Regions from separate parts of the Arthrobacter sp. 05L44 genome, predicted to be linked through region 1. Evidence: predicted binding sites of a transcription regulator. Region 1 holds the regulator's gene; each other region holds the start of a gene.
What was found. Region 1 encodes LexA, which represses DNA repair genes until DNA is damaged. Its sites were predicted from a motif close to TCGAACANNTGTTCGA; they were not measured.
Positions count from the first base shown of each region.

Region 2: AC1DHY_RS07575 (LexA family protein) is a predicted target of LexA. The motif match lies at 4,126-4,141, and genes of this name have one in related genera.
Region 3: AC1DHY_RS06250 (DUF6504 family protein) is a predicted target of LexA. The motif match lies at 6,949-6,964, and genes of this name have one in related genera.

Region 1 covers NZ_JBFTNS010000010.1:34,493-44,852, forward strand. The annotation lists gene AC1DHY_RS15135 (class I SAM-dependent methyltransferase) at 1-197, opposite strand, end outside; gene hflX (GTPase HflX) at 840-2,423, shown strand; gene AC1DHY_RS15145 (ATP-dependent DNA helicase) at 2,563-4,542, shown strand; gene lexA (transcriptional repressor LexA) at 4,626-5,375, opposite strand; gene AC1DHY_RS15155 (LysM peptidoglycan-binding domain-containing protein) at 5,793-6,185, shown strand; gene AC1DHY_RS15160 (histidinol-phosphate transaminase) at 6,319-7,437, shown strand; gene hisB (imidazoleglycerol-phosphate dehydratase HisB) at 7,506-8,132, shown strand; gene hisH (imidazole glycerol phosphate synthase subunit HisH) at 8,129-8,887, shown strand; gene AC1DHY_RS15175 (hypothetical protein) at 8,888-9,046, shown strand; gene priA (bifunctional 1-(5-phosphoribosyl)-5-((5-phosphoribosylamino)methylideneamino)imidazole-4-carboxamide isomerase/phosphoribosylanthranilate isomerase PriA) at 9,097-9,843, shown strand; gene AC1DHY_RS15185 (SseB family protein) at 9,856-10,360, shown strand, end outside.
Region 2 covers NZ_JBFTNS010000002.1:505,207-515,566, reverse strand. The annotation lists gene AC1DHY_RS07595 (hypothetical protein) at 1-448, opposite strand, end outside; gene AC1DHY_RS07590 (cupredoxin domain-containing protein) at 445-885, opposite strand; gene AC1DHY_RS07585 (AfsR/SARP family transcriptional regulator) at 1,383-2,315, shown strand; gene AC1DHY_RS07580 (Y-family DNA polymerase) at 2,355-3,644, opposite strand; gene AC1DHY_RS07575 (LexA family protein) at 3,680-4,111, opposite strand; gene AC1DHY_RS07570 (L-threonylcarbamoyladenylate synthase) at 4,470-5,090, opposite strand; gene AC1DHY_RS07565 (DUF6457 domain-containing protein) at 5,199-5,516, shown strand; gene AC1DHY_RS07560 (FdhF/YdeP family oxidoreductase) at 5,620-7,971, opposite strand; gene AC1DHY_RS07555 (peroxidase family protein) at 8,325-10,360, shown strand, end outside.
Region 3 covers NZ_JBFTNS010000002.1:200,661-211,020, forward strand. The annotation lists gene cycA (D-serine/D-alanine/glycine transporter) at 1-556, shown strand, start outside; gene purU (formyltetrahydrofolate deformylase) at 553-1,464, shown strand; gene AC1DHY_RS06210 (methylenetetrahydrofolate reductase) at 1,499-2,380, shown strand; gene AC1DHY_RS06215 (MBL fold metallo-hydrolase) at 2,664-3,302, opposite strand; gene AC1DHY_RS06220 (S-(hydroxymethyl)mycothiol dehydrogenase) at 3,299-4,384, opposite strand; gene AC1DHY_RS06225 (mycoredoxin) at 4,497-4,754, opposite strand; gene AC1DHY_RS06230 (SOS response-associated peptidase) at 4,889-5,635, shown strand; gene AC1DHY_RS06235 (VOC family protein) at 5,689-6,111, opposite strand; gene AC1DHY_RS06240 (chorismate mutase) at 6,126-6,452, shown strand; gene AC1DHY_RS06245 (hypothetical protein) at 6,482-6,868, opposite strand; gene AC1DHY_RS06250 (DUF6504 family protein) at 7,001-7,330, shown strand; gene AC1DHY_RS06255 (DNA polymerase III subunit alpha) at 7,327-10,360, shown strand, end outside.

The DNA of each region.
Region 1 (10,360 bases):
ATGTCCAGCAGGTTCCCCTGCGGTGCGGGAGCGGGAACATCCGCCAGGAGGACGGCTGTACCCTTGTCGATTCCGTCCGGGCTGAAGATCCCCGCGGACGTCTGCAACTGCCGCTGCCCGCCGGCGAGTTCCACGGTCAGGGGCTTGCGGGTGAACGGCCCGGCCGGCTGGGCGCTGAAATAGTGTGCAGACTCCATAACTGGCCAGATTAGTTGGCGCTCCGGCGGTATGGGAAACCGGCCGGGATCCGCCGCCGTCCGCCCCGACACGGCGGCCCATGGCGCGGGGGGCCGGTCTGCTAGGCTAAAAACATGATCCTTAACTTCAAGTAGCCGGCCGGATTTTCCGCAGCGACGTCTTCTGTACCGGCGCCTTCCGCACCGACAGCTGCGCTGGCGCCATCGGAAGTCCCGCCCCGGCAGCGACGCAGGTACTTACCTTCCGCTCTGCGCGCCTCCGTGATCACTGCATCAATCCCACGGCGCCGGATTTGCTTGGAGTCACTCCTCTCGGAACCTGTCCGTCCGCGTGCACAGCATGCGGGATCTCACGGCAGGGATACCAGCCGGTCCCGGCAGCATCGCATCCCGGCGGGCGCACCCGGATAGTACCAACGCACACCAGCCAGCTCACCAGCTGCCCGCACATCCGCGCCGTTCCTAAACCGCTGCAGCCCGCACTCACCGCTCCGGACCGGAGCCCCACCCCGCCGTCGGCGCCGCCGCCGTCCGGCACCCGAGGAGGCATGAATGACCACCAGTCGTCAGCCCAGCGCGAATACCGCGCCACGAAACACCGAACGGCACTATTCTGAGAGTGCAGACCCTTCGAAGGAGACCATGACCAGCCAGCCCAACCCCGGTTCCGATTCAGCCGCCCAGGACATGAGTCCTGCGGAAATCCAAGCTGTTATCGACCGGATCCTCTCCAAAGACGCCCCGGCATCCAAGACCGGCCCGAGTGCCGGCGACGGTGATGCCGCCCAGTCCCGGCCGGTCTTCGGCAAGGCGCAGGCATTGTCGCAACTGGATGAGGAACACAGCAGCTACGACGGCGACCAGCAGGACCTCGAGGAACGCCGCGCCCTCCGGCGGACGGCCGGACTCTCGACAGAACTCGAAGACGTCACCGAAGTCGAATACCGGCAGTTGCGCCTGGAGCGGGTGGTGCTGGCGGGGCTGTGGACCGAGGGTACCCTGGCCGACGCCGAGAACTCCCTGCGCGAGCTCGCGGCCCTGGCCGAAACCGCCGGATCCGAGGTCCTCGACGGACTGGTCCAGCGGCGCGCCAAGCCGGACCCGGGCACGTTCCTCGGCTCCGGCAAAGCCCAGGAGCTCAAGGACATTGTGATGTCGACAGGCGCTGACACCGTGGTGGTCGACGCCGAGCTGGCGCCCTCCCAGCGCCGTGGCCTGGAAGACATCGTCAAGGTCAAGGTCATCGACCGCACGGCCCTGATCCTGGATATTTTCGCCCAGCACGCCAAGAGCCGTGAGGGCAAGGCACAGGTGGAACTGGCACAGCTCGAATACCTGCTCCCGCGCCTGCGCGGCTGGGGTGAGTCGATGTCCCGCCAGGCCGGTGGCCAGGTGGGTGGCGCCGGTGCCGGTATGGGCTCACGCGGCCCCGGTGAGACCAAGATTGAACTGGACCGGCGGCGGATCCGCACCCGGATGGCCAAGCTGCGCCGCGAAATTGCGGCGATGAAGCCGGCGCGCGAGACCAAACGGGCCAACCGGCGTCGTAACGCCGTACCGTCGGTAGCCATTGCCGGCTACACCAACGCCGGTAAGTCCTCGCTGCTGAACCGGCTGACCGACGCCGGCGTCCTGGTGGAGAACGCCTTGTTCGCCACCCTGGACCCCACCGTCCGCAAGGCGGAAACGGCGGACGGACTGGGCTACACCCTCGCCGATACCGTCGGATTCGTCCGCTCGTTGCCCACCCAGCTCGTGGAGGCCTTCCGCTCCACCCTGGAAGAGGTCGCGGATTCGGACCTGATCCTGCACGTCGTCGACGTCTCCCACCCGGACCCGGAGGGCCAGATTGCGGCCGTCCGTTCCGTGTTCAGTGAAGTCGATGCCCGCAAAGTGCCGGAAATCATCGTCCTGAACAAGGCCGACGCCGCCGATCCCTTTGTGGTCGAACGGCTCAAGCAGCGCGAGCCACGCCACGTAGTGGTCTCTGCCCGTACGGGCGAGGGCATCCCGGAGCTGCTGAAGGCCATCAGCGAGGGCATCCCGCGGCCCAGCGTGAAGATGGAGCTGATGATCCCGTACAACCGCGGGGACCTGCTCAGCAAGCTCCACGAGACCGACGCCGAGATCATTAGCCTCGACCATGTGGAAGCCGGCACCAGGGCCGTGGTGATGGTACGCGAGGGCCTTGCGGCCGAACTGGACGCCTTCCTCAGCAATGACTGAACCAGCAGTAGCCGGGGAGGCGGCAGCATCGCCTGACGCCGGCCGGTCAGAAGACGGAACGTCCACAACAGGCGCATCCAAAGGCGGCCCGTCCGGCGAGGATTTCGTGGTTGAACTCCTCGACCGGGCGGTCGCCGGGATGGGCGGCCAGAGCCGTGAGGGCCAGCACGAAATGGCCCGGCAGGTGGCGCGCGCCATCGACACCGGCGACCACCTGCTGGTCCAGGCGGGCACCGGAACCGGCAAGTCCCTGGCGTACCTGATTCCGCTGATCGCCCACTCGCTGGTCAGCGACAAACCCACCCTGGTTTCCACCGCCACCCTCGCGCTGCAAACCCAGATCGTGGGCAGGGACCTCCCTCGTCTCCTGAAAACCATTACGCCGGCCCTGGAGCGGCCGGTGAAAGTCGCCCTGGTGAAGGGCCGCGCCAACTACGTCTGCCGCCACAAGCTCGAGGGCGGCTTCCCGTCCGAGGAGCCCGCGGAAGGCCAGCTTTTCTCCCTCGGCGAGGACACCTCCGTACCGCACTTCGCCGCAGCCATGGGCGGGCCCTCATCCCAGCTGGGCAAGGAAGTGGTCAGGCTCCGGGAGTGGGCCGAGGAGACCCAGACGGGCGACCGTGACGAGCTTCTGCCGGGCGTCACCGACCGCGCCTGGCGCCAGGTGTCCGTCACCTCGATGGAATGCCTGGGGGCGCAGAAATGCCCCCTCGCCGCCGAGTGCTTCAGCGAACTCGCCCGGCAGAACGCCGCCGACGCCGACGTTGTGGTCACCAACCACGCCATGCTCGCCGTCAGCGCCTTCGAGGGCCTCGCGGTGCTGCCCGAATACGACGTCGTTGTGGTGGACGAGGCGCACGAGCTCCAGGACCGCGTCACGGGCGCCGTGTCCGGGCAACTGTCCGTCGCGATGGTGCACGCCGCGGCATCCGGTGCCCGTAAGCACACCGGGATCACCGTGGATGCGCTCAATACCGCCGCCGCCAACCTCGAACTCGCCATCGAAGGTGTCCCAAGCGGGCTGATGCCGAACGGCCTGAACAGCGAACAGCTGGACTGCGTTGACCAGCTCCGCGACGCCTGCCGCGCCGCGCTCTCCGACTCCAAGGGGGATAGCGCCACGCCGGCCGACGGCGGCCGGCAGCTCGCCCGCTCCCGCCTGATGGTGATCCTGGAGCTGTGCGAACGGCTCCTGGCCGCCAAGGAAAACCGCGAGGTGGTCTGGTTTTCGCGCAACAGCAGCTTTGACCCGCAGCAGGGTTACTCACAGCCGGATGACTCCGCGCCGGCCCTGGTCAACATCGCCCCGCTCAGCGTCGCCGGGCGGCTGCGCGAAGGGCTGTTCGCGGACCACACAGTCGTCCTGACCTCGGCGACCCTCGCCATCGGAGCGGCATTCGAGCCCGCAGCCGGGGGACTGGGACTGGTGGGGCCCGGGGCGCCCAGCTGGACCGGCGTCGACGTCGGCTCCCCGTTTGAATATCCAAAACAAGGCATCCTGTACGTCGCCAAGCACCTGCCCAAACCGGGCCGCGGTACCTCCCCGGAGGCCCTCGACGAACTCGAGAAGCTTATCCGCGCCTCGAACGGCGGGGCACTGTGCCTCTTCTCCTCCCGGCGTGCTGCCGAGGAGGCCGCCGAGGCGATGCGGCCCAGGCTGGGCCTGAGCATCCTCTGCCAAGGCGAATCGACCATGACGGCGCTGGTCAAGCAGTTCGCGGACGAGCCGGACACCTGCCTGTTCGGGACAATGTCGCTGTGGCAGGGCGTTGACGTACCGGGTAATTCCTGCCGCCTCGTGGTCATCGACAGGATCCCGTTCCCACGGCCCGACGATCCCCTGATGACCGCCCGCTCCCGGGCCGTGGCACAGTCGGGCGGCAACGGTTTTATGAGTGTCTCGGCGACCCACGCGGCCATCCGCCTGGCGCAGGGCGCCGGCCGGCTGATCCGTTCGACGTCGGACAAGGGCGTGGTGGCCGTACTCGATTCCCGGCTTTCCACCGAGCGCTACGGCGGCTTCCTGCGCGCGGCGCTGCCACCGTTCTGGCCCACCACGGATCCGGCCGTGGCGCTGGCCGCGCTCGACCGCTTGGCCAAGGCCCCGGCCGCCGGATAGGCCGGAAAATTCTGCCCCAACGCCGCAGGTCCCGTCCGGAACATCGGACGGGACCTGCTGAGTTGGTGCTGGGTGGTTCCCGGTTAGAGGGAGCGCAGTACGGACACGACCTTGCCCATGATGACGGCGTGATCGCCGAGGATCGGTTCGTACTGGGTGTTCTGGGGGAGCAGCCAGGTGTGGCCGTCGCGCTGGCGGAACGTCTTGACGGTGGCCTCGTCGTCGAGCAGCGCGGCCACGATGTCACCATTGACGGCGTCGTTCTGGCGGCGGACCACCACCCAGTCACCGTCGCAGATGGCGGCGTCGATCATCGAATCCCCCGCCACCTTGAGCATAAACAACTCGCCGTGGCCCACCAGCTGGCGTGGCAGTGGCATAACGTCTTCCACGACCTGATCGGCCAGGATCGGGCCGCCGGCGGCAATCCGGCCCACGAACGGCACCATCGCGGTGTCGGTGGCGCTGGCCAGTTCCGAGACGGCGAGGCCGCCCACGGCCCGCAGACCGCTGGACTTCTCGACGCCGGAGATGGGGGTGGCGCCGCCGTCCAGGGTTAGCGGCATCAGGACTTCCATGGCACGGGGCCGCTTGGGGTCCCGCCGCAGGTAACCGAGCTTTTCCAGCTGTGAGAGCTGGTGGGTGACGCTGGAGAGGCTGGCGAGCCCCACAGTGTCACCGATTTCGCGCATGGACGGCGGGTAGCCGTTGTCCGTGACCGAACGCTGGATCGTCTCCAGGATCTTCTTCTGCCGGACGGTAAGGCTCTTCGGCGCCCGGCCGGTCTGCGGGCTCCGTTGGGTAGCCCTCCCGCCGGCGGCTTGTGCTGCCATATTCGCCATGCCTTTCCGTTCCGCCCTGCGGACCTTGCCGCCGGGCCGCTGTGGCCTGAAAACCCCCGGGGCCTAAAAATGTCAGACCCCGTTGTTGAACTTGAACTGTCCAACCGCAGGTGAACTCACCAGCGGTTGTTCCGTGATTCAAAAGTAGGCCAGCACACCATGTTTTTCAAACATTTGTTCTAGCGAGTCTCGACAATGTTCGTTCATAGGTGCTAAAACAGAACAAGCAGAGTTCGAATATGTGTTCGAAACCTGTCGACGGGAACCGAATGCAGGTTTCGATTCTGTGTTCTAAGTTTCGCAGTCGCAGGTTCGCCTATGAAGGTCACGCGTTCGATGGTTCGGCCGGTTGGCGGCGGGTACATGGAGTACGCCGGGCGGCACAGAGAGGTCCAGGAGGGCTTAGTTATGTCAGCAGTAAGCGTTATGTCCGGTTCGTTCGGCACCATCAAGTCCCGCACGGCCGTGCCCCAAGCGGCAGCACGCCAGGCGCCCCTGCGGCTGACCCGCCGGGGACGGTTCGTCTTCATCGGCCTGCCGCTGATCGTCCTGGCTGTCATGGTCCTGTCGCTCGCCGGTTTCCTCAACGCCCCCGCCAAGGCGGCCGACTCCGCCGCGGAGCTCTCGGTGACTCCCGCGGTCACCGTCACCGTCCAGCCGGGCGAATCACTCTGGGCGATCGCCGGCGCCGTGGCACCGGAACGCGATCCCCGCGACGTCGTGGCCGACATTGTCCAGCTCAACAACCTCGGCGCCGCCCGCGTGATGCCCGGCCAGCAGCTTTTCGTCCCTTCAAAGTAGGCAGGGCCCCCGCCGGCGAATGACCAGCCGGCGTGTGAGTGAACGCCCCTGGTGAACCCCGGCAGCCCCCACGGGGCGGGCATTCCGGGGTCACAGTTTCGGGGCGGGCCCGGGTCTCACTTAAACTGGGCGGGTGACTGACCAGCTAGAGCGCCTCAACCGACTGCCCCTCCGCACAAACCTGCGGGGCCTGCGCCCCTACGGCGCACCCCAGCTGGACGTGCCCATCCTGCTGAACGTCAATGAGAACACGCACGGGGTCCCGGCCGACGTCCGCGCCGCTATCGCCGAGGCCGTGACCGAGGCCGCCGCGGGGCTGAACCGGTACCCGGACCGCGAGTTCACCGAACTCCGCGAGGCCCTCGCCGAGTATCTGGGCCACGGCCTCGAAGCGGACAACATCTGGGCCGCCAACGGGTCCAACGAAGTGCTCCAGCAGATCCTCCAGGCCTTCGGCGGCCCGGGGCGCACCGCCCTCGGCTTCCCTCCCACGTACTCCATGTACCCGCTGCTGGCCGCGGGGACGGACACCGAATACATCGTGGGAGTCCGCGCCGAGGACTACGGCCTCAGCGCGGAATCGGCAGCCCGGCAGGTCCGCGAACTGAAGCCCAGCGTGGTCTTCCTCTGCTCGCCGAACAACCCCACCGGGACAGGCCTGGGCCTGGATGTTGTGGAGGCCGTCTATGAGGCGGGCCAGGAAAGCCAGACCATCGTGATCGTCGACGAGGCCTACCACGAGTTCGCCCACGACGGCACACCCAGCGCCCTGACCCTGCTGCCGGGCCGCGAGCGGCTGATCGTCTCCCGTACCATGAGCAAGGCCTTCGCCCTCGCCGGCGCACGGCTCGGCTATATGGCGGCCGCCCCGGAGGTCACCGACGCCCTCCGCCTCGTGCGGCTGCCGTACCACCTCTCGGCCATCACCCAGGCGACGGCCCTGGCCGCCCTGCACCACCGCGTGGCGCTGATGGCCGACGTCGAGGACATCAAACGCCAGCGGGACAGGATCGTCTCCGAACTGATCCGGATGGGCCTCAAGCCCGCCGCCTCGGACTCGAACTACGTCTTCTTCGGCGGCCTGGACAACCCGCACGAGGTTTGGCAGGGGCTGCTGGACGCCGGGGTGCTCATTCGCGACGTCGGCATTCCGGGACATCTGCGGGTGACAGCCGGCACTGAGACGGAAACCACAGCGTTTCTGCAGGCCCTCGAACAGATCCTGACCGGCCGCCAAGCACCGTCCGCCTAGACTTAACCCAGGACCCACGCACACCGCCCTGTTCGCCGGGGCGCCGCCTTCATCCAAAGGACACCCACATGAACAACCCCGGAGCAGCCGCGGCCCAGGCCCGGACCGCACGCCTGGAGCGGACCACCAGCGAGTCGTCCGTCCTGGTCGAGATCGACCTCGACGGCACCGGTGTATCGGACATCAGTACCTCCGTGCCGTTCTACGACCACATGCTGACGGCGCTCAGCAAGCACTCCCTGATCGACATGACGGTCAAAGCCACCGGCGACACCCACATCGACGTCCACCACACCGTCGAGGACGTCGCGATCACCTTCGGCGAAGTCCTGCGGACCGCGCTGGGCAACAAGGCCGGGATCCGGCGCTTCGGGGAGGCCACCGTGCCGCTCGATGAGGCCCTCGCCCACGCCGTCGTTGACGTCTCCGGCCGCCCCTACCTGGTCCACGCCGGCGAACCGGCCGGCCAGGAGTACCACCTCATCGGCGGCCACTTCACCGGCTCGCTGACCCGTCACGTCTTCGAAGCCATCACCCTGCACGCCGGCATCTGCCTGCACATGAACGTCACCGCCGGCCGCGACCCGCACCACATCGTCGAAGCCCAGTTCAAGGCGTTCGCCCGGGCGTTGCGCGCCGCCGTCGAACCTGACCCCCGCGTCGAAGGCATTCCCTCCACCAAGGGCGCGCTGTGACCGGAAAAGTGCTCCGCGACGGGGCCATCATCAACCCGGACGGGGACCGGAAGCCGGCCTCGCCCGCAGGCAAGCCCACCGTCACGGTGCTGGACTACGGCTCCGGGAACGTCCGGTCGGCCGTCCGCGCCCTCGAACGCGCCGGGGCCGAGGTCATCCTCAGCGCCAAGGCCGAGGACGTGCTGAACGCTGACGGGCTGGTGGTCCCCGGCGTGGGGGCCTTCGAAACCGTGATGAAGGAACTCAAAGCCGTAGACGCCGTCCGGATGATCGGGCGCCGCGTTGCCGGCGGCCGGCCCGTACTCGCGATCTGCGTCGGCCTCCAGGTGCTCTTCGAGGCCGGGGTGGAACACGGTACCGTCGCCGAGGGGATGGGGGAGTGGCCGGGCAAGGTCGAGCTCCTGCCGGCCGAAGTGGTGCCGCACATGGGCTGGAACACCGTCACGGTGCCGGAAGGGTCACGCCTCTTCGCCGGCGTCGAAAACGAACGCTTCTACTTCGTCCACTCCTACGGTGTGCAGCAGTGGGACTTCGACGTGATCCAGCCGCGGATGGCTGCCCCGCTGGTCACGTGGTCCGAACACGGGGCACCCTTCATCGCCGCCGTGGAAAACGGCCCGCTCTGCGCCACGCAGTTCCACCCGGAAAAGTCCGGCGACGCCGGAGCGCGCCTGCTCCGCAACTGGGTGGACAGCCTGCGCGGCGCCGCCCGCGCCGTTCCGGCCCCGGCCACCGCCCCGGAAGGAACGGCCTAGATGTGGTCCCTGGTCCTCATGGGCCTCGCCGGACTGCTGGTCGGCGGAGCCCTGTCCTTCCGGCAGCAGAAGAGCCCGCTCTGGGTGCAGATCGTGTTTTACGTCCTGGCCGCGATGTCCCTCCTGGCCGCCTACCTCCTGACGCTGCCCGGCAAGTAACCGGCCCCGCAGCGACGAATTCCTGACCCCTAATCCGTGAGGACCCTCCGATGACCACCGAAACCGCGCTGCCCGTCCTTGAGTTGCTCCCCGCCGTCGACGTCGTAAACGGCCAGGCCGTGCGCCTGGTCCAGGGCGAGGCCGGCAGTGAAACCAGCTACGGCACCCCGCTGGAAGCCGCGCTGAACTGGCAGGACCAGGGCGCCGAATGGGTCCACCTGGTGGACCTCGACGCAGCCTTCGGCCGCGGTTCGAACGCGGAACTCCTGCGCGAAGTGGTGGGCCGGCTCGACATCAAGGTGGAACTCTCCGGCGGACTGCGCGACGACGAGTCCCTGGAAAAGGCGCTGGAGCTTGGGGTGGCCCGGGTCAACCTCGGCACGGCGGCGCTCGAGAACCCCGAGTGGACCGAACGCGTGATCGAGCGGTTCGGCGACAAGATCGCCGTCGGCCTCGACGTCCGCGGCACCACCCTCGCCGGCCGCGGCTGGACCAAGGAAGGCGGCGACCTCTGGGAGGTCCTGGGCCGTCTGGAGGACGCCGGCTGCGCCCGCTACGTCGTCACCGACGTCACCAAGGACGGCACGCTCCAGGGGCCCAACGTTGAACTGCTCCGCCAGATGGTCGAGAAGACCGGAAAGCCCGTGGTGGCCTCCGGCGGCATCTCCAGCCTCGAAGACCTCAAGGTCCTGCGCTCGCTCGTGCCCCTGGGTGTCGAGGGCGCGATTGTCGGCAAGGCCCTCTACAACGGCAACTTCACGCTGCCCGAAGCCCTCGACGTCGCCGGCCGCCGCTAGCCCGGACCCTTCATGGAGCCCAACACCCAGCCCGGCCCGCGCGCCCTGCCCGGCCACATCGCCGCCGCCCTTGCCGGGGCGGGCGGCCCGGCCGATTCCGCCGGGCAGCCCTGGGCCGGCCGGAGCCTCACCGGCGAAGACGCCAAGATCCACAATTTCGAGGACGACGACGGCGCTGCCGACGCCGGCTATCTCGCGGCCCTGGCCGATCTCGCTGCCGGCCGCGGGGACGAGGCGGCCGTGGTGGCGGCCCTGGCAACCGCACGGGTGTTCGTGCCGATCGTGGCCACCCTGGCCGAGGAAGCGGAGGCCGTCGCCGGCCCCCATGGCGACCACGTCCATGGCGACAAGCAAGCGGATATGGCCCTCGTGACCCTCAAGGCGCCGGACGGCCGCACGGCGCTGCCGGCCTTCACCTCGGCCGCGGCACTGGCCGCCTGGCATCCCGAGGCCAGGCCCGTGGCCGTGTACGCGGCGCGCGCCGCGCTGTCCGCCGTCGCCGAAACCGCCGAACTGC
Region 2 (10,360 bases), on a different contig from region 1:
GCGGGCCCTGTGCGCGGGCCACGCTGCCGGCCCGGGCGACGCCGAGGCCGGCGAACACGGCCGCCGCACCCTCGGCGACGGCGCTCAGCGACTTCTCGAAGTACCAGACGGGCTCGTACATGGCCGGGAACGGGCCGAACGCCGGCAGATCGACGTAGCGGTAAACCACGACGGCGGCGAACGCGCTGAGCGCCACGAGGAAAGCGAAGGCGTAGGCAGCCCGGCTGCCGCGCACTAAGACGGCCAGTGCGGCCAGCACCGCCGCACCGGATTCGAGCAGGAAAAGTGTGCCCTGGCCAATGCCCTGCGGCGACCCCGCCTGGTAGCCGGGAGCCAAGTGGATGTGCACCACTGCGTCGACGAGGAGGGCCGCCGCTGTCAGTAACCGCAGGCCAACGCCGCGTCCCCGCCTCCGGGCCGGCGCCCCGCCGCGGACTGAAGCGCTCATTGGACTGTCAACGTTCCGTGCATGCCGGGGTGGAAGGTGCAGTGATAGGTATACGTGCCCGGCTTGGAGGGCGCCGTGAAGCTCGCTGTACCACCGCTGCCCTTGACGTCGACGTCGAACGCCGCGCCGTCGTCGGCGGTCACCGTGTGTTCGGCGCTGTCCATGTTGGTGATGGTCACCGGCGTGCCTGCGGCGACCACCAGGGGGGTGCCGTAGGCAAAGTCCTTGATCGTGATGGCCGACGGGCCTGCCGTCGCACTGCCCGGCGCGGCTGTACCCGGAGCACTTCCCGAACCCATGGGCATACTGGCCGTCGCCGAGGGGCCGCCCGCGGACGTGGCGGCCGGTGATGCCCCGCTTCCCCCGGACGAGCATCCCGGGGCGGCCACCAGGACCGCCGCCAGGACTAGCGTGGCGCGCACATTTCTGGTGTTCATGGGGCACCCCTAAACCATGGATCTGCTGGCCGCAGAAGTTGACCGGCTGCTCCCATTCTGCTCCCGTTTGGCCCGGGCGGCGCGGAGTTTCCAGCTGCCCTGCAGGCGGTGTTCAGCGTGTTCCCATCCTGGGCTGCAGGAGGCCGTGGACTACGTGGTTGGCGTGATCGCGCAAGTTGCAGGTGAGGTTGGCCGGGTACTGGCCGGGACTCACTTCGGGCCGGGCCCTACTTGGGCCAAAAAAGAAATTACCTGCCCGTGTTCGCGGGCGCTTACTCACTGGTTTGCCGCCCGTACCCAACTTTCGGCATCCCGAAAGTCGGGTAGTTGCCCCGCCTTGTTGGGCGCTTGGTCCGCGTGCCACGGTGGCTGGCAGAGGCCGGAAAGCTGGTCGGGTTTCAGTCCGCACTGAAGGTCACCGGGGTGTTTCTCTCGGCCTCAGCTCGACACTTGTGGAGCCGCGTTCTGAATCGTTGCCTGGGGAATCGGAGAACATCGTGCAGACCTTGCCGGGAGCAGATACAGCCATAACGGTCCGGCTGTTCGGAGCACTGGAAATCCGGCGCGACGGCGTCGCGCTGACAGCCGCGGACCTCGGCGGCTGCAAACCACGCCACATCCTCGAAATTCTCTTGCTGAACCTCGGCACCCCGGTCTCAAAGACGCAGTTGATCGAGATCCTGTGGGGACCGAGCGCCAGCGACGGGGCCGTAGCGACGCTGGAGAGCTACATCAGCGGGCTCCGCCGGGCGATCCAGCCCGGGCAGACCAAGTCCGGTCCGCTCCGGACCGCCAACAGCGGGTATCTGCTGGATCCGCACCTGGTGGACCTTGACCTCATGCGTTTCCGCTGCCTGCTCAATGCCGCGGCGACGGCCGCCCCGGAAGACGCCTACCCGGTGCTGGTCGAGGCGCTGGCGCTCTCGGCCGAGCCACTGCTGGGGTTCGAGCTCGTCGCTGACTGGGCGGACGAGGCCCGCGCGCGGCAGCATGCCGAACGGGTTGCCGCGATGCTCGCCGCTGCCGAGGCGGCAACGGCGCTAAGGCGCCCCCACGAGGCGATCAACTGGGCACAAGCGGCCATCCGGTCCGAGCCCCTGAACGAACGGGCCTGGATGGTGCTGGTGGAGGCCTACGAACTCGCCGGCCTGCCCGCCGAGGGTCTCTCCGCCTACGACCGCTGCCGCCGTCTCTTCGACCGAGACCTCGCCTGCCCGCCGGGACCGGCCCTCCAGGCCGCGCATCTGCGGCTCTTGCGGCAGCACGCCGAGGCCGATTCGGAGCTCTCCGAGGTGCTGTCGGCCCTGCTGTTCCTTGGCGGCTGGCTGCACAACCCGGGGTCGCAGGGTGCGGGGACCGATGACCGGCTGCACCAGAACGCCGGACGAATCCTGGATTCCTTCCTCCAGCGGGTCCGGGCCGCGGTGTGACGTGGCCGGTGGCCGGGGTCCGGGTGCTGGCACCCACCGTCAGGCCGCCCGGACCACGGGGAGTTCATCCCAGTGCGTTGTGTAGCGCGGTGACAACATGTCACGCTTCATGGTCCAGTCGGGGCCGCCGCGGATGCCTCCGTGACCCAGGCCGATGGATCCCCGGCCGTATCTGCGGCTGATCTCCTCCACCAGGGGTCCGATGCCGCGTTCCTCGTGCGGGTTCTCGAACAGGGCCAGCGGGGCCTGGTTGGCGGTGGGGCGCAGGTCGGTGACCATGATCCCGGCCCGCGCGTACTTGATGCCGTCGCCGATCCGGGGGAGCAGGGCGTAGGCCGCGCGTGCCAGCAGTACCGGGTCAGCCGTGGGCATGGGGAGCGGGACGCATACCGACGGATAGGAGCTGTCCCGCGGGTTGTAGTAGGACGTAGCGGCGAAAGCGGTGAGCAGCTTTGCCTGCAACCCGTGCTTGGCGAGCCGGGCGCTGGCTTGCTGGGCGTAGAGGCCCAGGACCTGGCGCATTCCCGCCTGGTTTCCTACGGGGGTGGCAAACGATCGGCTGAAGATCAGTTGGTCGCGGCCGACGCGCTCCTCCTCCAGCGGGATGCACCGGGTGCCCTGCAGCTCGAGGACGGTACGCATGAGGACCACCGAGAAGCGGTCCCTGATGGTCACGGGGTCGGCCCGGGCCAGGTCCAGGACGGACCGGATCCCCATCGCATTCAGGCGTTTGGTCAGGCGGGTCGACACACCCCAGAGCTCGATCACGGACAGGTCCGCCATGAGCTGCGCCTGGCGCTCGGCCGGGACGGCCTCCCAGTGGCAGACGCCGTCGAACGCCGGGTTGTGCTTGGCCCACTTGTTGGCCAGCTTGGCCAGCGTCTTGGTGCCGGCGATGCCGATGCAGACCGGGACGCCGACGTTGCGGCGGACGGCAGTCTTCATCGCGTGCCCCAGGCGTTGCAGCTCGGCGGGGCCGCCGGTGACTCCCAGGAATGCCTCATCGATGCTGTAGACCTCCAGCCAGGCCGAATACCGCCCCAGGAGTTCCATGACCCGGGCGCTAATGTCGCCGTAGAGCTCATAGTTGCTGGACTTGGCCACCAGCCCCCACTCCTTGGCGCGCGGAGCGAGCTTAAACCACGGTTCGCCCAGCGGGATGCCGAGTGCCTTCGCTTCGGGGGAGCGGGTGACGGCGCAGCCGTCGTTGTTGGACAGGACGACGACGGGCCGGCCCTCCAGGGAGGGGTCGAAGGCGCGTTCGGCGCTGGCATAAAAACAGTTCACGTCCACGAGGGCGATGCTGCCGCCGGACCGGGGTTCAATCATCACACCAACCTTCCTGCTCGGGCACCCGTTCAGGTTCAGACATGGTGCAGGCAGCGTGTGGCGACGCCCCAGACGACGAGGTCGGACAGGGCCGGGACCCGGATGTCCGGGTAGCGCGGGTTGTCTGCCTGCAGCACCACGCCGGAGGCGGTGATGCGGAGACGCTTGACCGTGAGCTCGCCGTCGAGGACGGCGACGACGACGCATCCGTCACGCGGTGCCAGCGCCCGGTTCACGATCAACTCATCGCCGTCGCTGATTCCGGCCCCCTCCATCGAGTCCCCCGACACCCGGACGACGTACGTACTGGTGATGTCCTTGATCAGGTGTTCATTGAGGTCGATCCGGCCGTCGAAGTAGTCCTGAGCCGGCGACGGGTATCCGGCCGCAACAGCGACCGGCGAGATCAGGACCGACAGCAAGGACGCGCCCGCATCTATCACGCGGGGACCAACAACAACGCTCACAACACACCCTTTATTCGAATATATCTTCGAATAAAGGGTAGCCCCGGGCGCCGACATTTGACCGGCCCTGCGGAATCGGAATCGCGGGCCCCGGCGAACCAGGGGCAGGACGCGCCTCCCCACGCAATACACCTGCGCCGACGGCGATTCGGGGGACATGGTTGCGCACGAATTCGGTATCACTCCGGTGGTTCCGAGGTCCTTCAACAGGTCCGCCGTGATTCGAGCCGGTGCAGTCCTCGACGTCCGGGGGCAACGTCCCCCCAGCTGGGAGCCCGGGTGCGTTTGTGCCGAACCCGGACGGAGCGGCGACATATACAGTCCGGGCCGGCGACACGGTGGCTGGTGTATGCGGCGGCTACTCGAAACGGGACGGGTCGCCCATACCGCGGCGGACAACCTCGGCCACGCCGCTCGAGAAGTCGATGACCGTCGTCGGCTCCGCCCCGCAGTCGCCGGAATCAATGACGGCGTCCACCACGTGGTCCAGCCTCTCCTTGATTTCCCAGCCCTGGGTCAGCGGCTCTTCCTCATCCGGCAGCAGCAGGGTGCTGGAGAGCAGGGGCTCGCCGAGTTCGGCCAGCAGCGCCTGGACCACCCGGTTGTCCGGGATGCGCACACCGACGGTCTTCTTCTTCGGGTGCAGCAGCCGCTTGGGTACTTCCTTGGTGGCCGGAAGGATGAAGGTGTAGCTGCCCGGGGTCACGGCCTTGATGGTGCGGAACACATCATTGTCGATCTGGACAAACTGGCCGAGCTGGGCGAAATCTTTGCACACCAAGGTGAAGTGATGCTTGTTGTCCAGCTGCCGGATGGCGCGGATGCGGTCCAGGGCGTCCCGGTTGCCCACCTGGGCTCCGAGGGCGTAGCAGGAGTCGGTCGGGTAGGCGATGAGGCCGCCGGACTTCACCATGTCCACCACCTGGGTGATGGAGCGGGGCTGGGGGTCCTCGGGGTGCACATCGAAGTATCTCGCCATGGCATGAGCTTACGCCCGGGGAGGGGGCGCATTGCGCATTCGCCGGGATCGGTGCTAACCCTTGAGGGACAACCGAACCGCCCGAGCACCGACGATGAGGAGTTGCAGATGACTTTGCCCCGAGATGAAGACAGTGCACTGCGGCACTGGAGCGCCCGGCTGATCCAGGCCTTGCAGATCCTGGATTTGGAAGTGGACCACGAGAAGATTGTGGAAGTCGCCGAAGAGTCAGTAAAGGCGGTCGGCCCGCACGCGGACGCCATCAGCGCCTTCATCGTCGGCTACGCCGCAGGAACCGCGTCCACCAACGGCCGGAAGAGCACCCAGGAGGCCGTGCACGCCGCATCCAATAAAGTCATCGAACTGTGCGAGCACGGCGAGTCCGGCGGCCCGGACGAGAAGGGCTGGGCCAAGCGGGCCCAGTAGCGGCGCCGTCATGCTCCCGGTAAGCGCCGGCTAGCGGACGCAACAGCACCAAACAACAGACAGGCCGCGCTCCCGCCGGGGAGCGCGGCCTGTCTGTTGCCGGCTAGGCCGATGCGTTAGCGGCGGTGTGCAGCCGGTCCGGGCTGTCGGGGGTCTGGTCCAGGCTTGGTTCAAGGCGGACGATGACGGCCTTCGAGACCGGGGTGTTGCTGCCCTCGGCGGTGTGGTTCAGCGGCACCAGGACGTTGGCCTCGGGGTAGTACGCGGCGGCGCACCCGGGGGCCGTGGGGTAGGAGACCACACGGAACTTCCGCAGCACACGTTCGACGCCGTCGTGGTACTCCCCGTGGATGTCCACGAACAGGCCGTCGGCCAGGCCGAGGTCGTTGATGTCCGCCGGGCTCACGAAGACCACGTGGCGGCCCTTCTTGATGCCACGGTAGCGGTCGTTGTGGCCGTAAATGGTGGTGTTGAACTGGTCGTGCGAGCGCATGGTCTGCAGGATCAGGGTGCCCTCCGGCCGTTCCACGTGCTCGAGCTCGTTGACGGTGAGCACCGCCTTGCCGGTCGGCGTCGGGAACGTGCGGGAATCCCGCGGACCGTTGGCCAGGATAAAGCCGCCCTCCTGCCGGATCCGGGTGTTGTAGTCCTCGCAGCCGCCCACCACCCGGGAGATGTGGTCCCGGATGAGGTCGTAGTTCTTCTCGTACCCGTCCCAGTCGGCCTTGATTTTGTCGCCCACCAGTGCCTTGCCCAGCCGGCTCAGGATTGCCGGTTCGGACAACAGGTGGTGCGATACCGGCTCCACACTGCCCCAGGACGGGTGCACCGCGCAGACGGTGTCCTCGACCGAGACGAACTGCTCCCCGGACTCCTGGATGTCGATCTCGGTGCGGCCCATGGTCGGCAGGATCAGGGCTTCAGCGCCGGTGACCACGTGTGAGCGGTTGAGCTTGGTGGAGACCTGGATGGACATGTCCGTCCCGGCCACGGCAGCCTCGGCCGCGTTGGTGTCCGCGATGGCACCGACGAAGTTGCCGCCCATGGCCATAAAGACCTTGATGGCACCTTCCTGCATCCGGTTGATGGTCTCGACGGCGTCAACACCGTGTTCCCGGGGCGGTTCGAAGCCGAATTCCTCGCCGAGGGCCTCCATAAAGGACTGCGGCATCTGCTCCCAGATGCCCATGGTCCGGTCGCCCTGCACGTTGCTGTGCCCGCGGATCGGCGAGGCGCCGGCGCCGGGCTTGCCCATGTTGCCGCGCAGCAGGAGCAGGTTGATGATCTCCTTGATGGTGGCCACGCCCTTCTTCTGCTGCGTGATCCCCATGGCCCAGGTGATAATGACCTTCTCGGCTTTCAGGTAACGGGCCGCGAGCTCGTCAATCTCCTCGGTGCGCAGCCCGGTCGCCGCCAGGACGGCCTGCTCATCCAGCAGCGCCAGGTGTTCCTTGAGTTCCTCGAGCCCCTCGCAGTGCTCCGCCAGGAACGCGTGGTCCAGGACGGTCCCGGGGTTCTTCGCCTCGGCGTCCAGCACGCGTTTGGAGACGGCCTGCAGCAGGGCCATGTCCCCGCCGATCCGGATGTGCAGGAACTGGTCCGCGATCTCGGTGCCGTGGCCGATGATGCCCTTGACCTTCTGGGGGTTCTTGTAGCGCCGCAACCCGGCTTCCGGAAGCGGGTTCACGGCCACGATTTCGCCGCCGTTGTGCTTGCAGTTTTCCAGCTCGGTGAGCATCCGGGGGTGGTTGGTACCCGGGTTCTGCCCCATGATGATGATCAGGTCCGCATCGGCGTAGTCGTCGAAGTTGACGGTCGCCTTGCCGATGCCGATGGTCTGGCCCATGGCCCAGCCGGACGACTCATGGCACATGTTGGAGCAGTCCGGCAGGTTGTTGGTTCCGTAGCCGCGGACCAGCAGCTGGTACAGGAAGGCTGCCTCATTGGAGGTCCTGCCGCTGGTGTAGAAGGCGGCCTCGTCGGGGGAGTCGAGGCTCTTGAGCTTCTCCGTGATGACCGCTATGGCTTCCGGCCAGCTGATCGGCTTGTAGTGGTCCTCGCCGGCCGGTTTGTAGACGGGCTCGGTGAGCCGGCCCTGCATGCCCAGCCAGTAGTCGGAGCGGCCGCGGAGTTCCGTTACGGAATGCTGGGACCAGAAACCGGAGTCGATAACCACCGGCGTGGCCTCCCACGTGACGGCCTTGGCGCCGTTCTCGCAGAACTCAAAGGCCTTGCGGTGGTGCGGATCCGGCCAGGCGCAGCTGGGGCAGTCGAAACCGTCCTTCTGGTTCATCTTCATGACCGTCTTGCGCGTCCGGTTGAGGCCCATCTGCTCGATGGCCGGCTTCATGGAATGGTAGACGCCCGGGACACCAGCGGCCCAGCTCTTCGGATGGTCGGCCACCTCGATGTCTTTCTCGTCCGTTTCCTCGACCCGAGGGTTTTTCTGCGTCACGTGAACTTCCCTTCTGCAAACACCAGCGGCTCGCCGACGGCGGGCACAGGTACCACTACGCACCCTACCCGCAGGGCCAATACAGGCCTACCAGCGTATCCGGAGCGCCGCAAGCAAACCCGCGCCGTGCCGCGGCGACGGCGGTCCTCCACGGGCGTTCCGGGGCCGGCGGGGCGGTGCCGGCTCCAGGCGGCAACCGCGTAGGTACTGCGTACACGGCACCTAAAAAAGCCCCGAAAACCCAGTAGCGGCTGAGTACCGCTGCCCTCGGTGCGCGGCCACCGGGCCCAAGAATTTCCCAAGACGCACCCTGCACTCTTGCTCCATCACTCACTCCCACAGGCAGGTGCGCAATGAATGTGTTCGCAGGTACGAAGGGCGGCGGCCAAAGATTCATCTTTGGCAAACCGACCCGGGTGGTAGCGGCCGGGACAGCGATGGCGCTGCTCGGCTTCCTCGGAATCACCACGACGGCGGTCGGCGCCAGTGCGGCGCCGGCCCCCGTCGGGGCCGGGTTCACGGTCACTCCGTCGGATCTGGCGTTTATCCTCAAGCAGATCAAGATCGCCGAATATCACGTGGCCAATACGACGTCGGCAACGGGCCCCTGCGGTGCCCTGGTCGGGAAGGGGGCGAACCAGATCCCCGACCCGCTGACCTCGTACGGCCTCCGCACCGTCGATGGCTCGTGCAACAACCTGATCAAGGACCGCGAGGGCTACGGCGCAGCCGACCAGCTGTTCCCGCGGTTGACGACGCCGATCTTCAGCCAAGCCGATGACGTCCCCGCAGGATTCGGCCAGCCAGGTTCCTCCGGCTACACGCAGAAGTCCGGCAACGTCTTCGACGCCCAGCCGCGCGAGATCAGCAACCTGATCGTGGACCAGACGGCCACCAACCCGGCCGCCGTCGCCGCCGCCGGCTTCCCGGTCCGGACCCAGAACAATCCGGGGCTTTTCCCCTGCACCACGGACCCTGTCGGTAGCACCCCCGGCGTCCCGGCGGGCTGCGTGCCCACCGGGGACACGCTGTTCATCCCCAACGTCACCACCGACGTCGGACTGTCCCCGCCATACAACTCCCTGTTCACCCTCTTCGGCCAGTTCTTCGACCACGGCGTTGACCAGACCGTCAAGGGCGGCGGAACCGTATTTGTCCCGCTCAAGGGGGATGATCCGCTGATCACCGTCGGCCCGGACGGCAAGCCGGGAACCGGGGACGAAGTGGCCCCCGGCAGCCCCAACGCCTTTATGGTCCTGACCCGGGCGCAGAACCAGCCCGGCCCGGACCACATCCTGGGGACCGGCGACGACATCCAGGAAGCGGCCAACACCGACTCGCCCTATGTGGACCAGTCGCAGACCTACACCTCGCACCCCTCGCACCAGGTCTTCCTGCGCGAATACGCCAACAACACCGGCGGCAAGCCGGTTTCCACCGGCAAGCTGCTGGGCGGAAGCACCGAACTCAACGCCGGCGGCATGGCCACCTGGGCGGACGTCAAGACCCAGGCGGCAGGCCTGCTGGGCCTCAAGCTCGAGGACAAGGACGTCACCAACATTCCCATGATGGCGGCTGACCCCTACGGCAAGTTCATCCCGGGCCCCGCCCGAGGATTGCCGCAGTACGTCACCCGCTCCGGCCTGGTGGAAGGCGACACGGCGAGCCCCGTTCCGGTGCCCGCAGACGTGCTGTACTTCGACACCCCGTTCCTGACCGACATCGCCCACAACGCGGACCCGTCGCCTCAGGACACCGACCACAACCCGGGAACCCCGCCGGTTGCTCCGCGTCCGGACGACGACACTGTCGCGTCGGCGGACTTCGCGAACCAGCAGGCCGGCACCTACGACGACGAGATGCTCAACGCGCACTTCTGCGCCGGTGACGGCAGGGTCAACGAGAACATCGGGCTGACCACCATCCACCAGGTATTCCACTCGGAGCACGACCGTCTTGTGGCGGACATCGAGAAAACCCTCACCGAGGACACCTCCCTCACCGGTGTGGCAGCGCTCGCCGAATGGAAGCTTGCGGACGGTGCCAGCGGCTGGAACGGCGAGCGCCTGTTCCAGGCGGCCCGCTTCGTCACGGAGATGGAATACCAGCACCTGGTGTTCGAGGAGTTTGCCCGCAAGGTCCAGCCCGCGGTCCAGCCGTTCCACGTCTACCACACGGACATCAACGCGGCCGTCCGGGCCGAGTTCGCCCACGCGGTCTACCGCTTCGGCCACTCCATGCTGACCGAGACCATCGCCCGCACGAACGCGGACGGCAGCGACAACTCCATCTCGCTGCTGCACGGCTTCCTGAACCCGCCCGAATACGCCAACGGCGGGTCGGCCGGACAACTGAGTTCCGAATCGGCGGCCGGCAGCATCGTGATGGG
Region 3 (10,360 bases), on a different contig from region 1:
CTCGGCCAACTCCGGGATTTACTCCACCTCCCGCATGGTCTACGGCCTCGCCCAGGAAGGTGACGCCCCCGCCCCCTTCGCAGCGCTGTCCCGCCGCAAGGTTCCGCAGAACGCCTTGTTCCTCTCGTGCGTGCTGCTGCTCTCCGGCGTCGTGCTGATGTACGCGGGGGAGAACATCGGCAAGGCCTTCGAAATGGTTACAACCGTGTCCGCCGTCTGCTTCGTCTTCGTGTGGTCCATCATCCTGGCCAGCTACCTGGCCTTCCGCAGGCGCCGCCCGCAGCTGCACGATGCCTCGAAGTTCAAGATGCCCGGCGGCGTGCCCATGGTCTGGGTCGTCTTCGCCTTCTTCGCCTTCGTGCTCTGGACGCTGACCACGCAGCCGGACACGTTGTCGGCCCTGCTGGTGACGCCGGTCTGGTTCATCATCCTCGGCGCCGCATGGCTGGTCCTGCGCCGCCGTCCGGTGCACCTGGCCCGTTACGAGGCCTTCAAGGCCGAACTCCAGTCCGAGCAGGATGAAGCTGCCGGATCCCGGAAGGTGGAGAGCCAGTGAGCACCGCAGCAACCCCACAGCCCGGCGGCCCCGCAACTGAACAGCGGGAAGAGCCCGGCGCCGAGTTCGTCCTCACCCTCGACTGCGCCGAATCACCCGGCATCATCAACGCCGTGTCCAAATTCCTCCTGGACCACGGCTGCAACATTGTGGACATCAAGCAGTTCGGCGACCGGCTCGTGGAGCACTTCTTTATGCGCGTGCACTTCGTCTCAACCGGCACCGCGGCGGACGTCGAGGAGCTCCGGCAGGATTTCGCGCCGGTCGCCGCCGAGTGGGCGATGACCTGGCGGCTGGAACGCCACGGCCGGAAGCAGCGGATCCTCGTTATGGTCTCCAAATACGGGCACTGCCTGAACGATCTTCTCTTCCGCGCCAGGATCGGTGAACTCCCGGTCGAGATTGTCGCCGTCGTGTCCAACCACCCGGACCACGAGGGCCTGGTCACCTGGCACGGGATCCCCTTCCACCACGTGCCCGTCAGCCCCGCGACCAAACCGGAGGCAGAAGCAACGCTCCTGGACCTGGTGGAGGCGTACAACGTGGAACTGGTGGTCCTCGCCCGGTACATGCAAGTCCTCAGCGACAACCTCACGGCCAGGCTCGCCGGCAGGGCCATCAACATCCACCACTCCTTCCTGCCGAGCTTCAAAGGAGCCAAGCCCTACCACCAGGCTTACGCCCGCGGCGTCAAGACTGTCGGGGCCACGGCGCACTATGTGAACTCGGAACTGGATGAGGGGCCAATCATCGCCCAGCAGGTCATCGAGGTGGACCACACCTATACCCCGGAGGACCTCGTCGCCGTGGGCCGGGACGCCGAATGCAAGGCCCTGACGAACGCCGTCCGCTGGCACTCCGAGGGGCGCATCATCCTCTCAGGGAACCGCACCGTCATCCTGCGCTGACCCGCGCCCGCCTGCCCAAATTCTGGAGTTCCCTGTGAAGACCCACCTTCCTCTGTCAACCGCGTCCCATGCCCCGCCCGCCCAGCCGGACACAACACTGCCAGCGCGGCTGGAAATCATTCCCACCTCCGGCATCGTCACCAGAGTCCAGGCCGGACTCGCGCCGGGAACGGCACTGACCGTGACCTGCCTTCCCCATCACGGTGTCCAACCCACCCTGGAAACGGCCGTCCAGCTGCGCCGGCTCGGCCACAGCGTAGTCCCGCACCTGGCAGCGAGGAGCCTTGAAAGCCGTGCGCAACTGGCCGGCATCCTTACCGAGTGCCGAACCGCCGGGATCAACGAGGTTTTTGCCGTCGGCGGTGATGCCGCGCAGCCGGCCGGCCCGTACCAGAACAGTGCACGGCTCCTGGAGGACATCGCCGATTTGTCCGGCGGGGCCATGTCCGCCGGCGTTGCCGGGTACCCGGAAGGGCATCCCGGGCAAAGCCAGCTCTACATGCTGGATGCGCTGCTGGAAAAACAGCACCTCGCTACCAGCGTGGTGACGCAGATGTGCTTCTCGGCGGCCCGGATCAGCTGGTATGTCGAGTTGCTCCGCCGCGAAGGCGTTACCCTTCCGGTGTGGGCCGGCGTCGCCGGGTCCGTTCCCCGGACCAAGCTCATTTCGCTGGCGACCAAGATCGGGGTGGGACCGTCCCTGCGGTTCATCAGCCGCAAGGGCCCGCTGGCCCGGCGGCTCCTCGACGGCGGCAACTACTCGCCCAGCCGCCTCGTGGCCGAATTGTCGGCGGCGCAGCCGGCCCTGGCGGGCGTCCACCTCTATACATTCAACAATCTGGAACCGTACGCCGCCGCCGGCGCCGGCGTAACGGCGGCTTCTGGAACGGCGGCGCCGGTGGAGCGGCAGCCATGACCGCGCCGGCGGGCGACGCCGGGCAGCTCCCGCGTCCCGGGCGGCGGCTGCCGTGGGCAGCTCTGCCGCGCGGCCTGCCGGTACGGATTACGGCCGGCGGCCGTTACCTGGGGCCGGGAACAGTGGACGGGTCGACGCCGGACGGTGCGGTGATGTGGGTCCGCTTCAACGGCCTCGAGGGCCGCCGTATGTTCCACCGCGACGACACGGTGTTCGTCGAAGTGGGCAAGTCGAAGTGGGCTAGTCGAAGTCGACTGGGCGGCGGTGGCGGCCCGCGGCGCTGTCAGTGGCCGCGGGCTATCCACTCCTCCAGGTGCGGCGCCTCGGCGCGCACCGTCGTCGGATCGCCATGACCGGTGCGCACCACGGTGTCTGCGGGCAGCGTGAGCAGCCGGTCGCGGATGGAACCGATGATGGTGGGGAAATCGCTGTAGGACCGGCCGGTGGCGCCCGGACCGCCCTGGAAGAGCGTGTCACCGGTGAACACGGTTCCCTTCGCGGGCAGGTAGAAGCTCACCGAGCCGGGGGAGTGGCCCGGGGTGTGCAGCGCCTCGAGGCGGGCGCCGGCCACCTCGAACGTATCGCCGTCGTCGATGCCGTGCTCCGGTTCGGTCCCGGGGAAGACGCGGTCCCACAGCATCCAGTCCTGCTGGTTCAGGTAGACCGGGGCGTTGACCAGGCTGCGGAAGGCGCCGACCGCTGCGATGTGGTCGTCGTGGCCGTGGGTGAGCAGGATGGCCTTGACGTTCCGGCCGGCGACGGCGGCCGCGGTGGCGTCGGCGTCGTGGGCGGGGTCGATCACCACGCAGTCCTCGTCATTGCCGACGATCCAGACGTTGTTGTCCACGTCCCAGGTGCCGCCGTCGAGCGAGAACGTCCCGGACGTGACCAGGCGGTCGATCCGCAGTGCTCCGCCGCTCACAGTTCCACCACCGAACGCAGCACGGCACCGTCGTGCATCTTGTCGAAGGCGTCCTCGATCTGGTCGATGGTGATCCGCTCCGTGACGAAGGCGTCGAGGTCGAGCCTGCCCTGCCGGTACAGGTCGATCAGCATGGGGAAGTCGCGGGACGGGAGGCAATCGCCGTACCAGGAGGACTTCAGGGAGCCGCCGCGGCCGAACACGTCCAGCAGCGGCAGTTCCAGGGTCATCTCCGGGCTGGGAACGCCCACCAGGACCACGGTGCCGGCGAGGTCGCGGGCATAAAACGCCTGCTTGTAGGTCTCCGGGCGGCCGACGGCGTCGATCACGACGTCGGCGCCGAAGCCGCCGGTCAGTTCGCGGATCGCCTCGACGGGGTCCACCCCGGAGGAGTCCACGGTGTGGGTTGCGCCGAGTTCCTTGGCGCGATCGAGTTTCTTGGCGTCGATGTCCACTGCGATGACAGTGGTGGCGCCGGCCAGGGCCGCGCCGGCCACGGCCGCCACGCCCACTCCGCCGCAGCCGATCACGGCCACGGAATTGCCGCGGCCGACGTTGCCGGTGTTGATCGCGGCGCCGAGGCCGGCCATCACGCCGCAGCCGAGCAAGCCGATGGCGGCGGGGTCGGCGTCGGCGTCCACCTTGGTGCACTGTCCGGCGGCCACCAGGGTTTTCTCGGCGAAGGCGCCAATGCCGAGCGCCGCGGTGAGCTCCGTGCCGTCCGCCAGGGTCATCTTCTGGGTGGCGTTGTGCGTGTTGAAGCAGTACTGCGGCTCGCCGCGGCGGCACGCGCGGCACTCGCCGCAGACAGCGCGCCAGTTCAGGACAACCCGGTCACCGGGGGCAACTTCGGTGACGCCGGGCCCCACCGCGCTGACCACCCCAGTGGCCTCATGGCCGAGCAGGAACGGGAAGTCATCGTTGATGGCGCCCTGCTTGTAGTGCAGGTCCGTGTGGCAGACCCCGCATGTGAGGATATCCACCAGGGCCTCGCCGGGCCCGGGGTCCGGAACCAGGATGGTCTCCAGGGTGACGGGGGCGTTCTTGGAGCGGACAACCGCGCCTTTGACTTCGTGGACCATGGGTAGCTCCTTTCATCACCGCGTCCGCGACGGGATGCGGCACGGCGCGGAATCCCGGGGTTAGCTGGGAGTCCGCGCCGTGGTGGTGTGGTGGTGGGTGTCCTGGTGGGGCTTAGGCCGCGAGGCGGGTCTTGACCTCGGCCGCCGAGGGATTGGTGGCTGCCGTGCCGTCCGGGAAAAGGACGGTGGGGACGGTGCGGTTGCCGCCGTTGAGCTTCTCCACAAGTTCGGCGGTGCCTTCGACTTCCTCGATGTTGATCTCGGTGTAGCCGATGCCCTGGGCGTCCAGCTGCTTCTTCAACCGGTTGCAGTAACCGCACCAGGTGGTCGAAAACATGGTGATGGTGCCGGAATCGGGGGTGAAGTCCACGAAGTTCTCCTCAACGCTGGTGGGCGGCGCGCAGTTGGCAGCGCCTCTGCCGGCAAAGCCGGATGTCACTGTGATCAACCGTAACCCGGGAGGCCCTATTCCCGCACGGCGGGTCCCGATGGCATGCTGGTGCCATGTGTGGACGCTACGTGATGGCCCGGGCTGTCGGGGACCTTCTGGCCGAGTTCGACGCCGGACTCGAGGAGGAGGTGGTCATCCCGCCGTCGTGGAATGTGGCCCCGACGGCGGACGTGCCCATCCTGCTGGAGCGGCTGGTGGACGGCGAACCGGTGCGGCAACTGCACATTGCCCGCTGGGGCCTGGTTCCCTCGTGGGCCAAGGATCCGGGCATCGGCTCCAAGATGATCAACGCCCGCAGTGAGAGTGTGCTGGAGAAGCCGGCCTTCCGGAAAGCCACCCGCGCCCGGCGCTGCGCTGTGCCGGCGGACGGATATTACGAATGGAAGGGTGAGGGCCGCGGCAAACAGCCCTATTACGTGCACCCGGCGGACGGCTCCCCGGTGGTCTTCGCCGGCCTCTACGAATGGTGGAAAGACCCGTCCAAGGCCGAGGGGGATCCGGAACGCTGGCTGCTGTCCACGTCGATCCTGACCACTGACTCCCCGCCGGAGGGCTACGCCGACGGGATGCTCGCCGAACTGACAGCGCTGCACGACCGCGTTCCGCTGCCAATGGACCGGGCTACCATGGCGACCTGGCTGGACCCGCAGGCCGATGACGCCGCCGCCCTGGTGGGGCTGGTCCGGGCCGGTGCGCACGACGTCGCCGAGGGCTGGAGGATCGACGCCGTGGGCACCGCCGTCGGGAATGTCCGGAACGATTCCCCGGAGCTGATCGAACCGGTCGGCAGCCTGTTCTAGGGGACACCCCGCCGGTCGCGCGAACGGCTGCGGCGGGCGGCCCGAGGCCGCGCCTAGACCGTGACTTTGCCGCCGGCGTCGACCGTCCACGTGGGGTTGAAGGCGACCTCCCAGCGGAAGCCGTCAGGGTCCGCGAAGTAGCCCGTGTACCCGCCCCAGGGCTGCGTCTTCGGAGCAGCGACGACGGCGCCCCCGGCGGCTTCTGCCTGGCGCAGTGCGGCATCAACTTCCGCGGCGCTGCCCACGTTGTGGCTCAGGGTAATGCAGGGGATGCCGGCCGGGGCGTCCGTGGCCGCCTCTGCCTGCATTTGGCCGGCATCCCACAGGGAGAGAACCAGGCCGTGGTTGGCCTGCAGGAAGAGCACTTCGCCGGGAACCTCGCGGTGGACAGGCCACCCCAGTCCCTCGACATAAAAGCGGCGGGAGGCGTCAACGCTGCGGACACCCAATGAGATGAAGTCGACTCGTGGTTGCATGATTCGATACTGTCATGCACATGTCCACACATCACCGTGACGCCAAACACGCCCAGGCCGACAAGGAACAGCTCGCCGCCGTGCGGGTGGCCGTCGACGAAGTGGATGAGCAAATCGTCGCGCTGATCGGCCGGCGCGAACGGCTAATCCGGATCGCCGGAACCCTGAAAGCCGACAGCGCAGAGGTCAGGGCGCCGGGCCGTGTTGAACGTGTCCTGGAGCACGTCAAGGCAACGGCTGAGCAGAAGGACATCGACACCGACATTGTCGAACAGACTTACCGGGGCATGATCGATGCCTTTATCCGGCTGGAGCTGGAAGTTTACAAGGCCAGCAGCTAAGGCTGCGGCAGGACGCCCCTAGAGCGAACCTAGAGGGATTCTTCTACGGGCACGTTGGACTGGTAGTCCCTGCCCTCACAGTCGCTGTACGCCGTCATGAGGTGGCCCTTGGCCAGGCCCATGACCGTGCTGAGCGGAAAATTCCCGGTAATGGTGTTTCCGGAGTGCTCCACGCCCTTGATGTCGAAGTTCTCCTCCGTGCCGTCGTGGCTGAAGCAGAAAAAGGAGACGGCCTCGCCGTTCATGAACTCGATTTCCATCCGGCGCTGGTGGGAGTGGTCCGGGGTGGCCGCTACGAGCCCCACCACGTAGGCCCCGGAACTCGGGATGTTCCCGTCAATATCGAACTTCGCCACCAAGGTTGAATCCTTGGCGGCGATGCTTACGTGCTTCAGGAGTGCGCTGTGGGAGCTCATGGCTCAATCCTGCTACCTCGGCTTGCGTCCGTCCACCCCCATCTAGGTTTTGCCCCGGCCCCGGCGTAGACTTGATTTGTTCGAAGATATATTCGAATCAATCTGTAGGGTTTGTACTTGCCGGGAGGCCTCATGGGGATGTTCAGCGAGTCGGTGGACGTCGCCTGTTCCCCGGCAGGCCAGCCGCAGACGGTCGTCTGGAAGGGCAGGCAGTACGAGGTCTGCGCCGAACCCGTCCGCTGGTTCGAGCGGCGGCAGTGGTGGGCCGAGGAACAGCGGGCACCCCTGGGCAGCGGACCGGGACTGGTGGACCACGAGATCTGGCGGGTCCAGGTCCGGGACACCGTCACGCCGGACCGGACTTTCACCCTAGACCTCACCAGGCACCTGGGTAGCGGCCGCTGGCGGGTGCTGCGGATCCATGATGCCCTGCATGCCTCGCGGGAGCCTGAATCGGCATGAGCTTCACCCACCTGCATGTCTCCACCGCCTTCAGCGCCCACTACGGGGTGTCCTGGCCGGAGGAACTCGCGGCGGCCGCGTCCGCCGACGGGGCCACGGCGCTCGCCTGCACTGACCGCGACGGACTCTACGGCACTGTCAAGCACCTTAAAGCCTGCATGGCGGCGGGGCTGGACCCCGTGGTGGGTGTGGATCTGGCGGTCTTTGACGACGACGGCGACCTCCGCACCCAGCTGGGCGGACGTGTTGTGGTGCTCGCCCACGGGCATAACCAGGGAGCCGGCTACCGTGCCCTGTGCCGGCTGGTCTCTGACGCACATGCCCGCACCACGGGGAAAGCGGGGGGAGTGGTGCCTGTTGCCGTGACCAGGGCGGAGCTGGCCTCACGCGCCCTCGATCCCTCAACGCTTGAACCGGTACTGACCGTTCTGATCGGTCCCGATTCGGACGTGGGGCGGGCCATGGGCGGGCGCCGGTACCTACGCCCCCGCACCCTCTTCAAACGCTGGCTGGATGTGATGCCTGCGGGAACCGTCGCGGCAGAGGTTGTGTCCCAGCTCAGCCCGCCCGGGGAACCCTTCAGCACCGCCCATGCCGTGCGGATGCTCAAACTCGCCGCCGAGCACTCGGTCCCCGCGGTCCTCAGCAACGCGGTGCGCTATTGCGCCGAAGACGGGGCAGCTACGGCTGACGTGCTGGATTCCGCCCGCACCCTGAAATCCCTTCCCGAGCTCTCCGCCGCCCCCCAGCTGCAGCCCAACGGCCAGGGCTGGCTGAAGACACCGGCTCAAATGCTGCGTCTGGGCCAGGAAATCATGCATGCCGCTGGCTACGGCGCCGCGGACCTCAAGAGCCTGCTGGCCCACACCGAGGCGCTCGCGGACCGCTGCCGGATGGACCCGGTCACGGACATGGGGTGGAAGCAGCCGGTGGTGCCCGAAGCCTCCGTGATCGGGATCGCCGGCGACCCGCTGGTAGAGCTTACCCAGCGGTGTGAGGCCGGGATCAACCGGCGCTTCCCGGGGATCACCGGGAAGGCTGCAGAGGAACTGCGCGCCCGGCTGGAACACGAGCTGCGGATCATCGACGGGCTCGGCTTCGCCTCCTACTTCCTGACGGTTGCCGAGGTGTCCCGGATGATCCTGGACATGGGTGTCCGGGCGGCGGCGCGCGGGTCGGGTGCCTCCAGCCTTGTGAATTTCCTGATCGATGTCAGCCAGGTCAACCCGCTGCAGCACGACCTCATTTTCGAACGCTTCCTTTCCCGCGACCGGGCCACGCTGCCGGACATTGACATCGACGTTGAAAGCGCCGAACGGCATAACGTCTACCGGAAGATCTTTGAACGGTTCGGCTCCGAGCGCGTCACGTTGATGAGCATGCAGAACGGATACCGTGCCCGCGGGGCGGTACGCGATGCCGGCCTGGCGCTGGGTATGGATGGCGGGGACATCGATGAGATCGCCAAGCAACTGTGGCGGTTCTCGGCCCGGAACTTCCGCGAAGCACTGGTGGAAAAACCAGAGCTGAAGGAATTCGCCGGCCGGGTAGAGCAGCGGGACTTCACGGAGAACCAGCAGTTGGATCTTCTGGTGGACCTGACCGAACGGCTGGACCGCCTGCCGCGCCACATTTCGATGCACCCCTGCGGGGTCATCCTGGGCGATGCCACCCTGCTGAACCGCACCCCGGTCCAGCCCAGCGGCCTGGGCCTGCCGATGAGCCAGTTCGACAAGCACGACATGGACCCGATGGGCATGCTCAAACTTGATGTGCTGGGCGTCCGGATGCAAAGCGCCATGGCTTTCGCGGTCCGGGAAGTGATCCGGCTGCACCCGTCCAAGGCCGAGGTGGTGGCGGCCGGCCGCCACCCCGTAGGCTCCGACGGGACCGGCCCGGACTACATCGCCGCTGACGGCCGGATCGACCTCAACGCCGTGCCGCTCGACGACGAACCCACCTATGAGCTGATCCGCAGCACCCACACCCTGGGCTGCTTCCAGATCGAATCTCCGGGGCAGCGGGAACTGATCGGCAAGCTGGCGCCCCGGGAATTCAACGACCTCATCATCGACATCTCACTCTTCCGGCCCGGACCCATGAAGTCGGACATGGTGCGGCCCTTCCTGGAACACCGGCACGGTTTCGCCCCTGAGGTCTATCCGCATCCGGACCTCAAGCCCGTGCTGCAGGAGACCCATGGTGTGACGGTTTTCCACGAGCAAATCCTTAAGACCTTCGATGTGATGACCGGCTGCGGGCTGGCCCGGGCGGACGAGTTCCGGCGTGCCCTCGGCAATGAGGTCATGGAAGGCAAGGTGGAGGAATTCTTCCGCCGTGAGGCACGGGCACGGAACTATACCCCTGCCGTGGTGGACAAGGTTTGGGGAACCCTCAAGGCGTTTGGCAGCTTCGGGTTCTGCAAAGCCCACGGGGCGGCCTTCGCCGTGCCCACCTACCAGTCGGCCTGGCTGAAGACCCACCATCCCGAGGCGTTCCTGGCCGGGCTCTGGGAGCACGACCCCGGTATGTACCCCAAACGGCTGCTGGTGGCAGAAGCCCGGCGCCTGGGCATTCCCATCCTGCCCCTGGACATCAACCGCAGCCAGGCCGAATACCGGGTGGAAAGGGTGGAGGCCGGCCCGGACCAGGGCAAACTCGGCATCCGGCTGAGCCTGAACGGTATCTACGGGCTGTCCGGGGCCGAGCTGAAACGTACCGTGGCCGGCCAGCCCTACGATTCCCTCGCTGACCTGCGCGCCCGTTCACGGCTGAGCAAACCCAGCATCCAGCGGCTTGCCCAGCTGGGGGCCTTCGATTCCCTGCACCGCTCCTCCGGGGGAACTGCCAACAGGGCTGACCTGGTCCAGCATCTGCAGCAACTGCAAACCCGTCCGCAGCGCAAGGGCGTAGAGATCATAGAGGGCCAGCTCGCCCTGCCCCTGGGCGATGTCGAGCTCAAAAACCTGAAAGGAGGCCTGCCTGCCCCCACCCTGGTGGAGACGGTCCGCGCCGAACTGGATCTGTTGG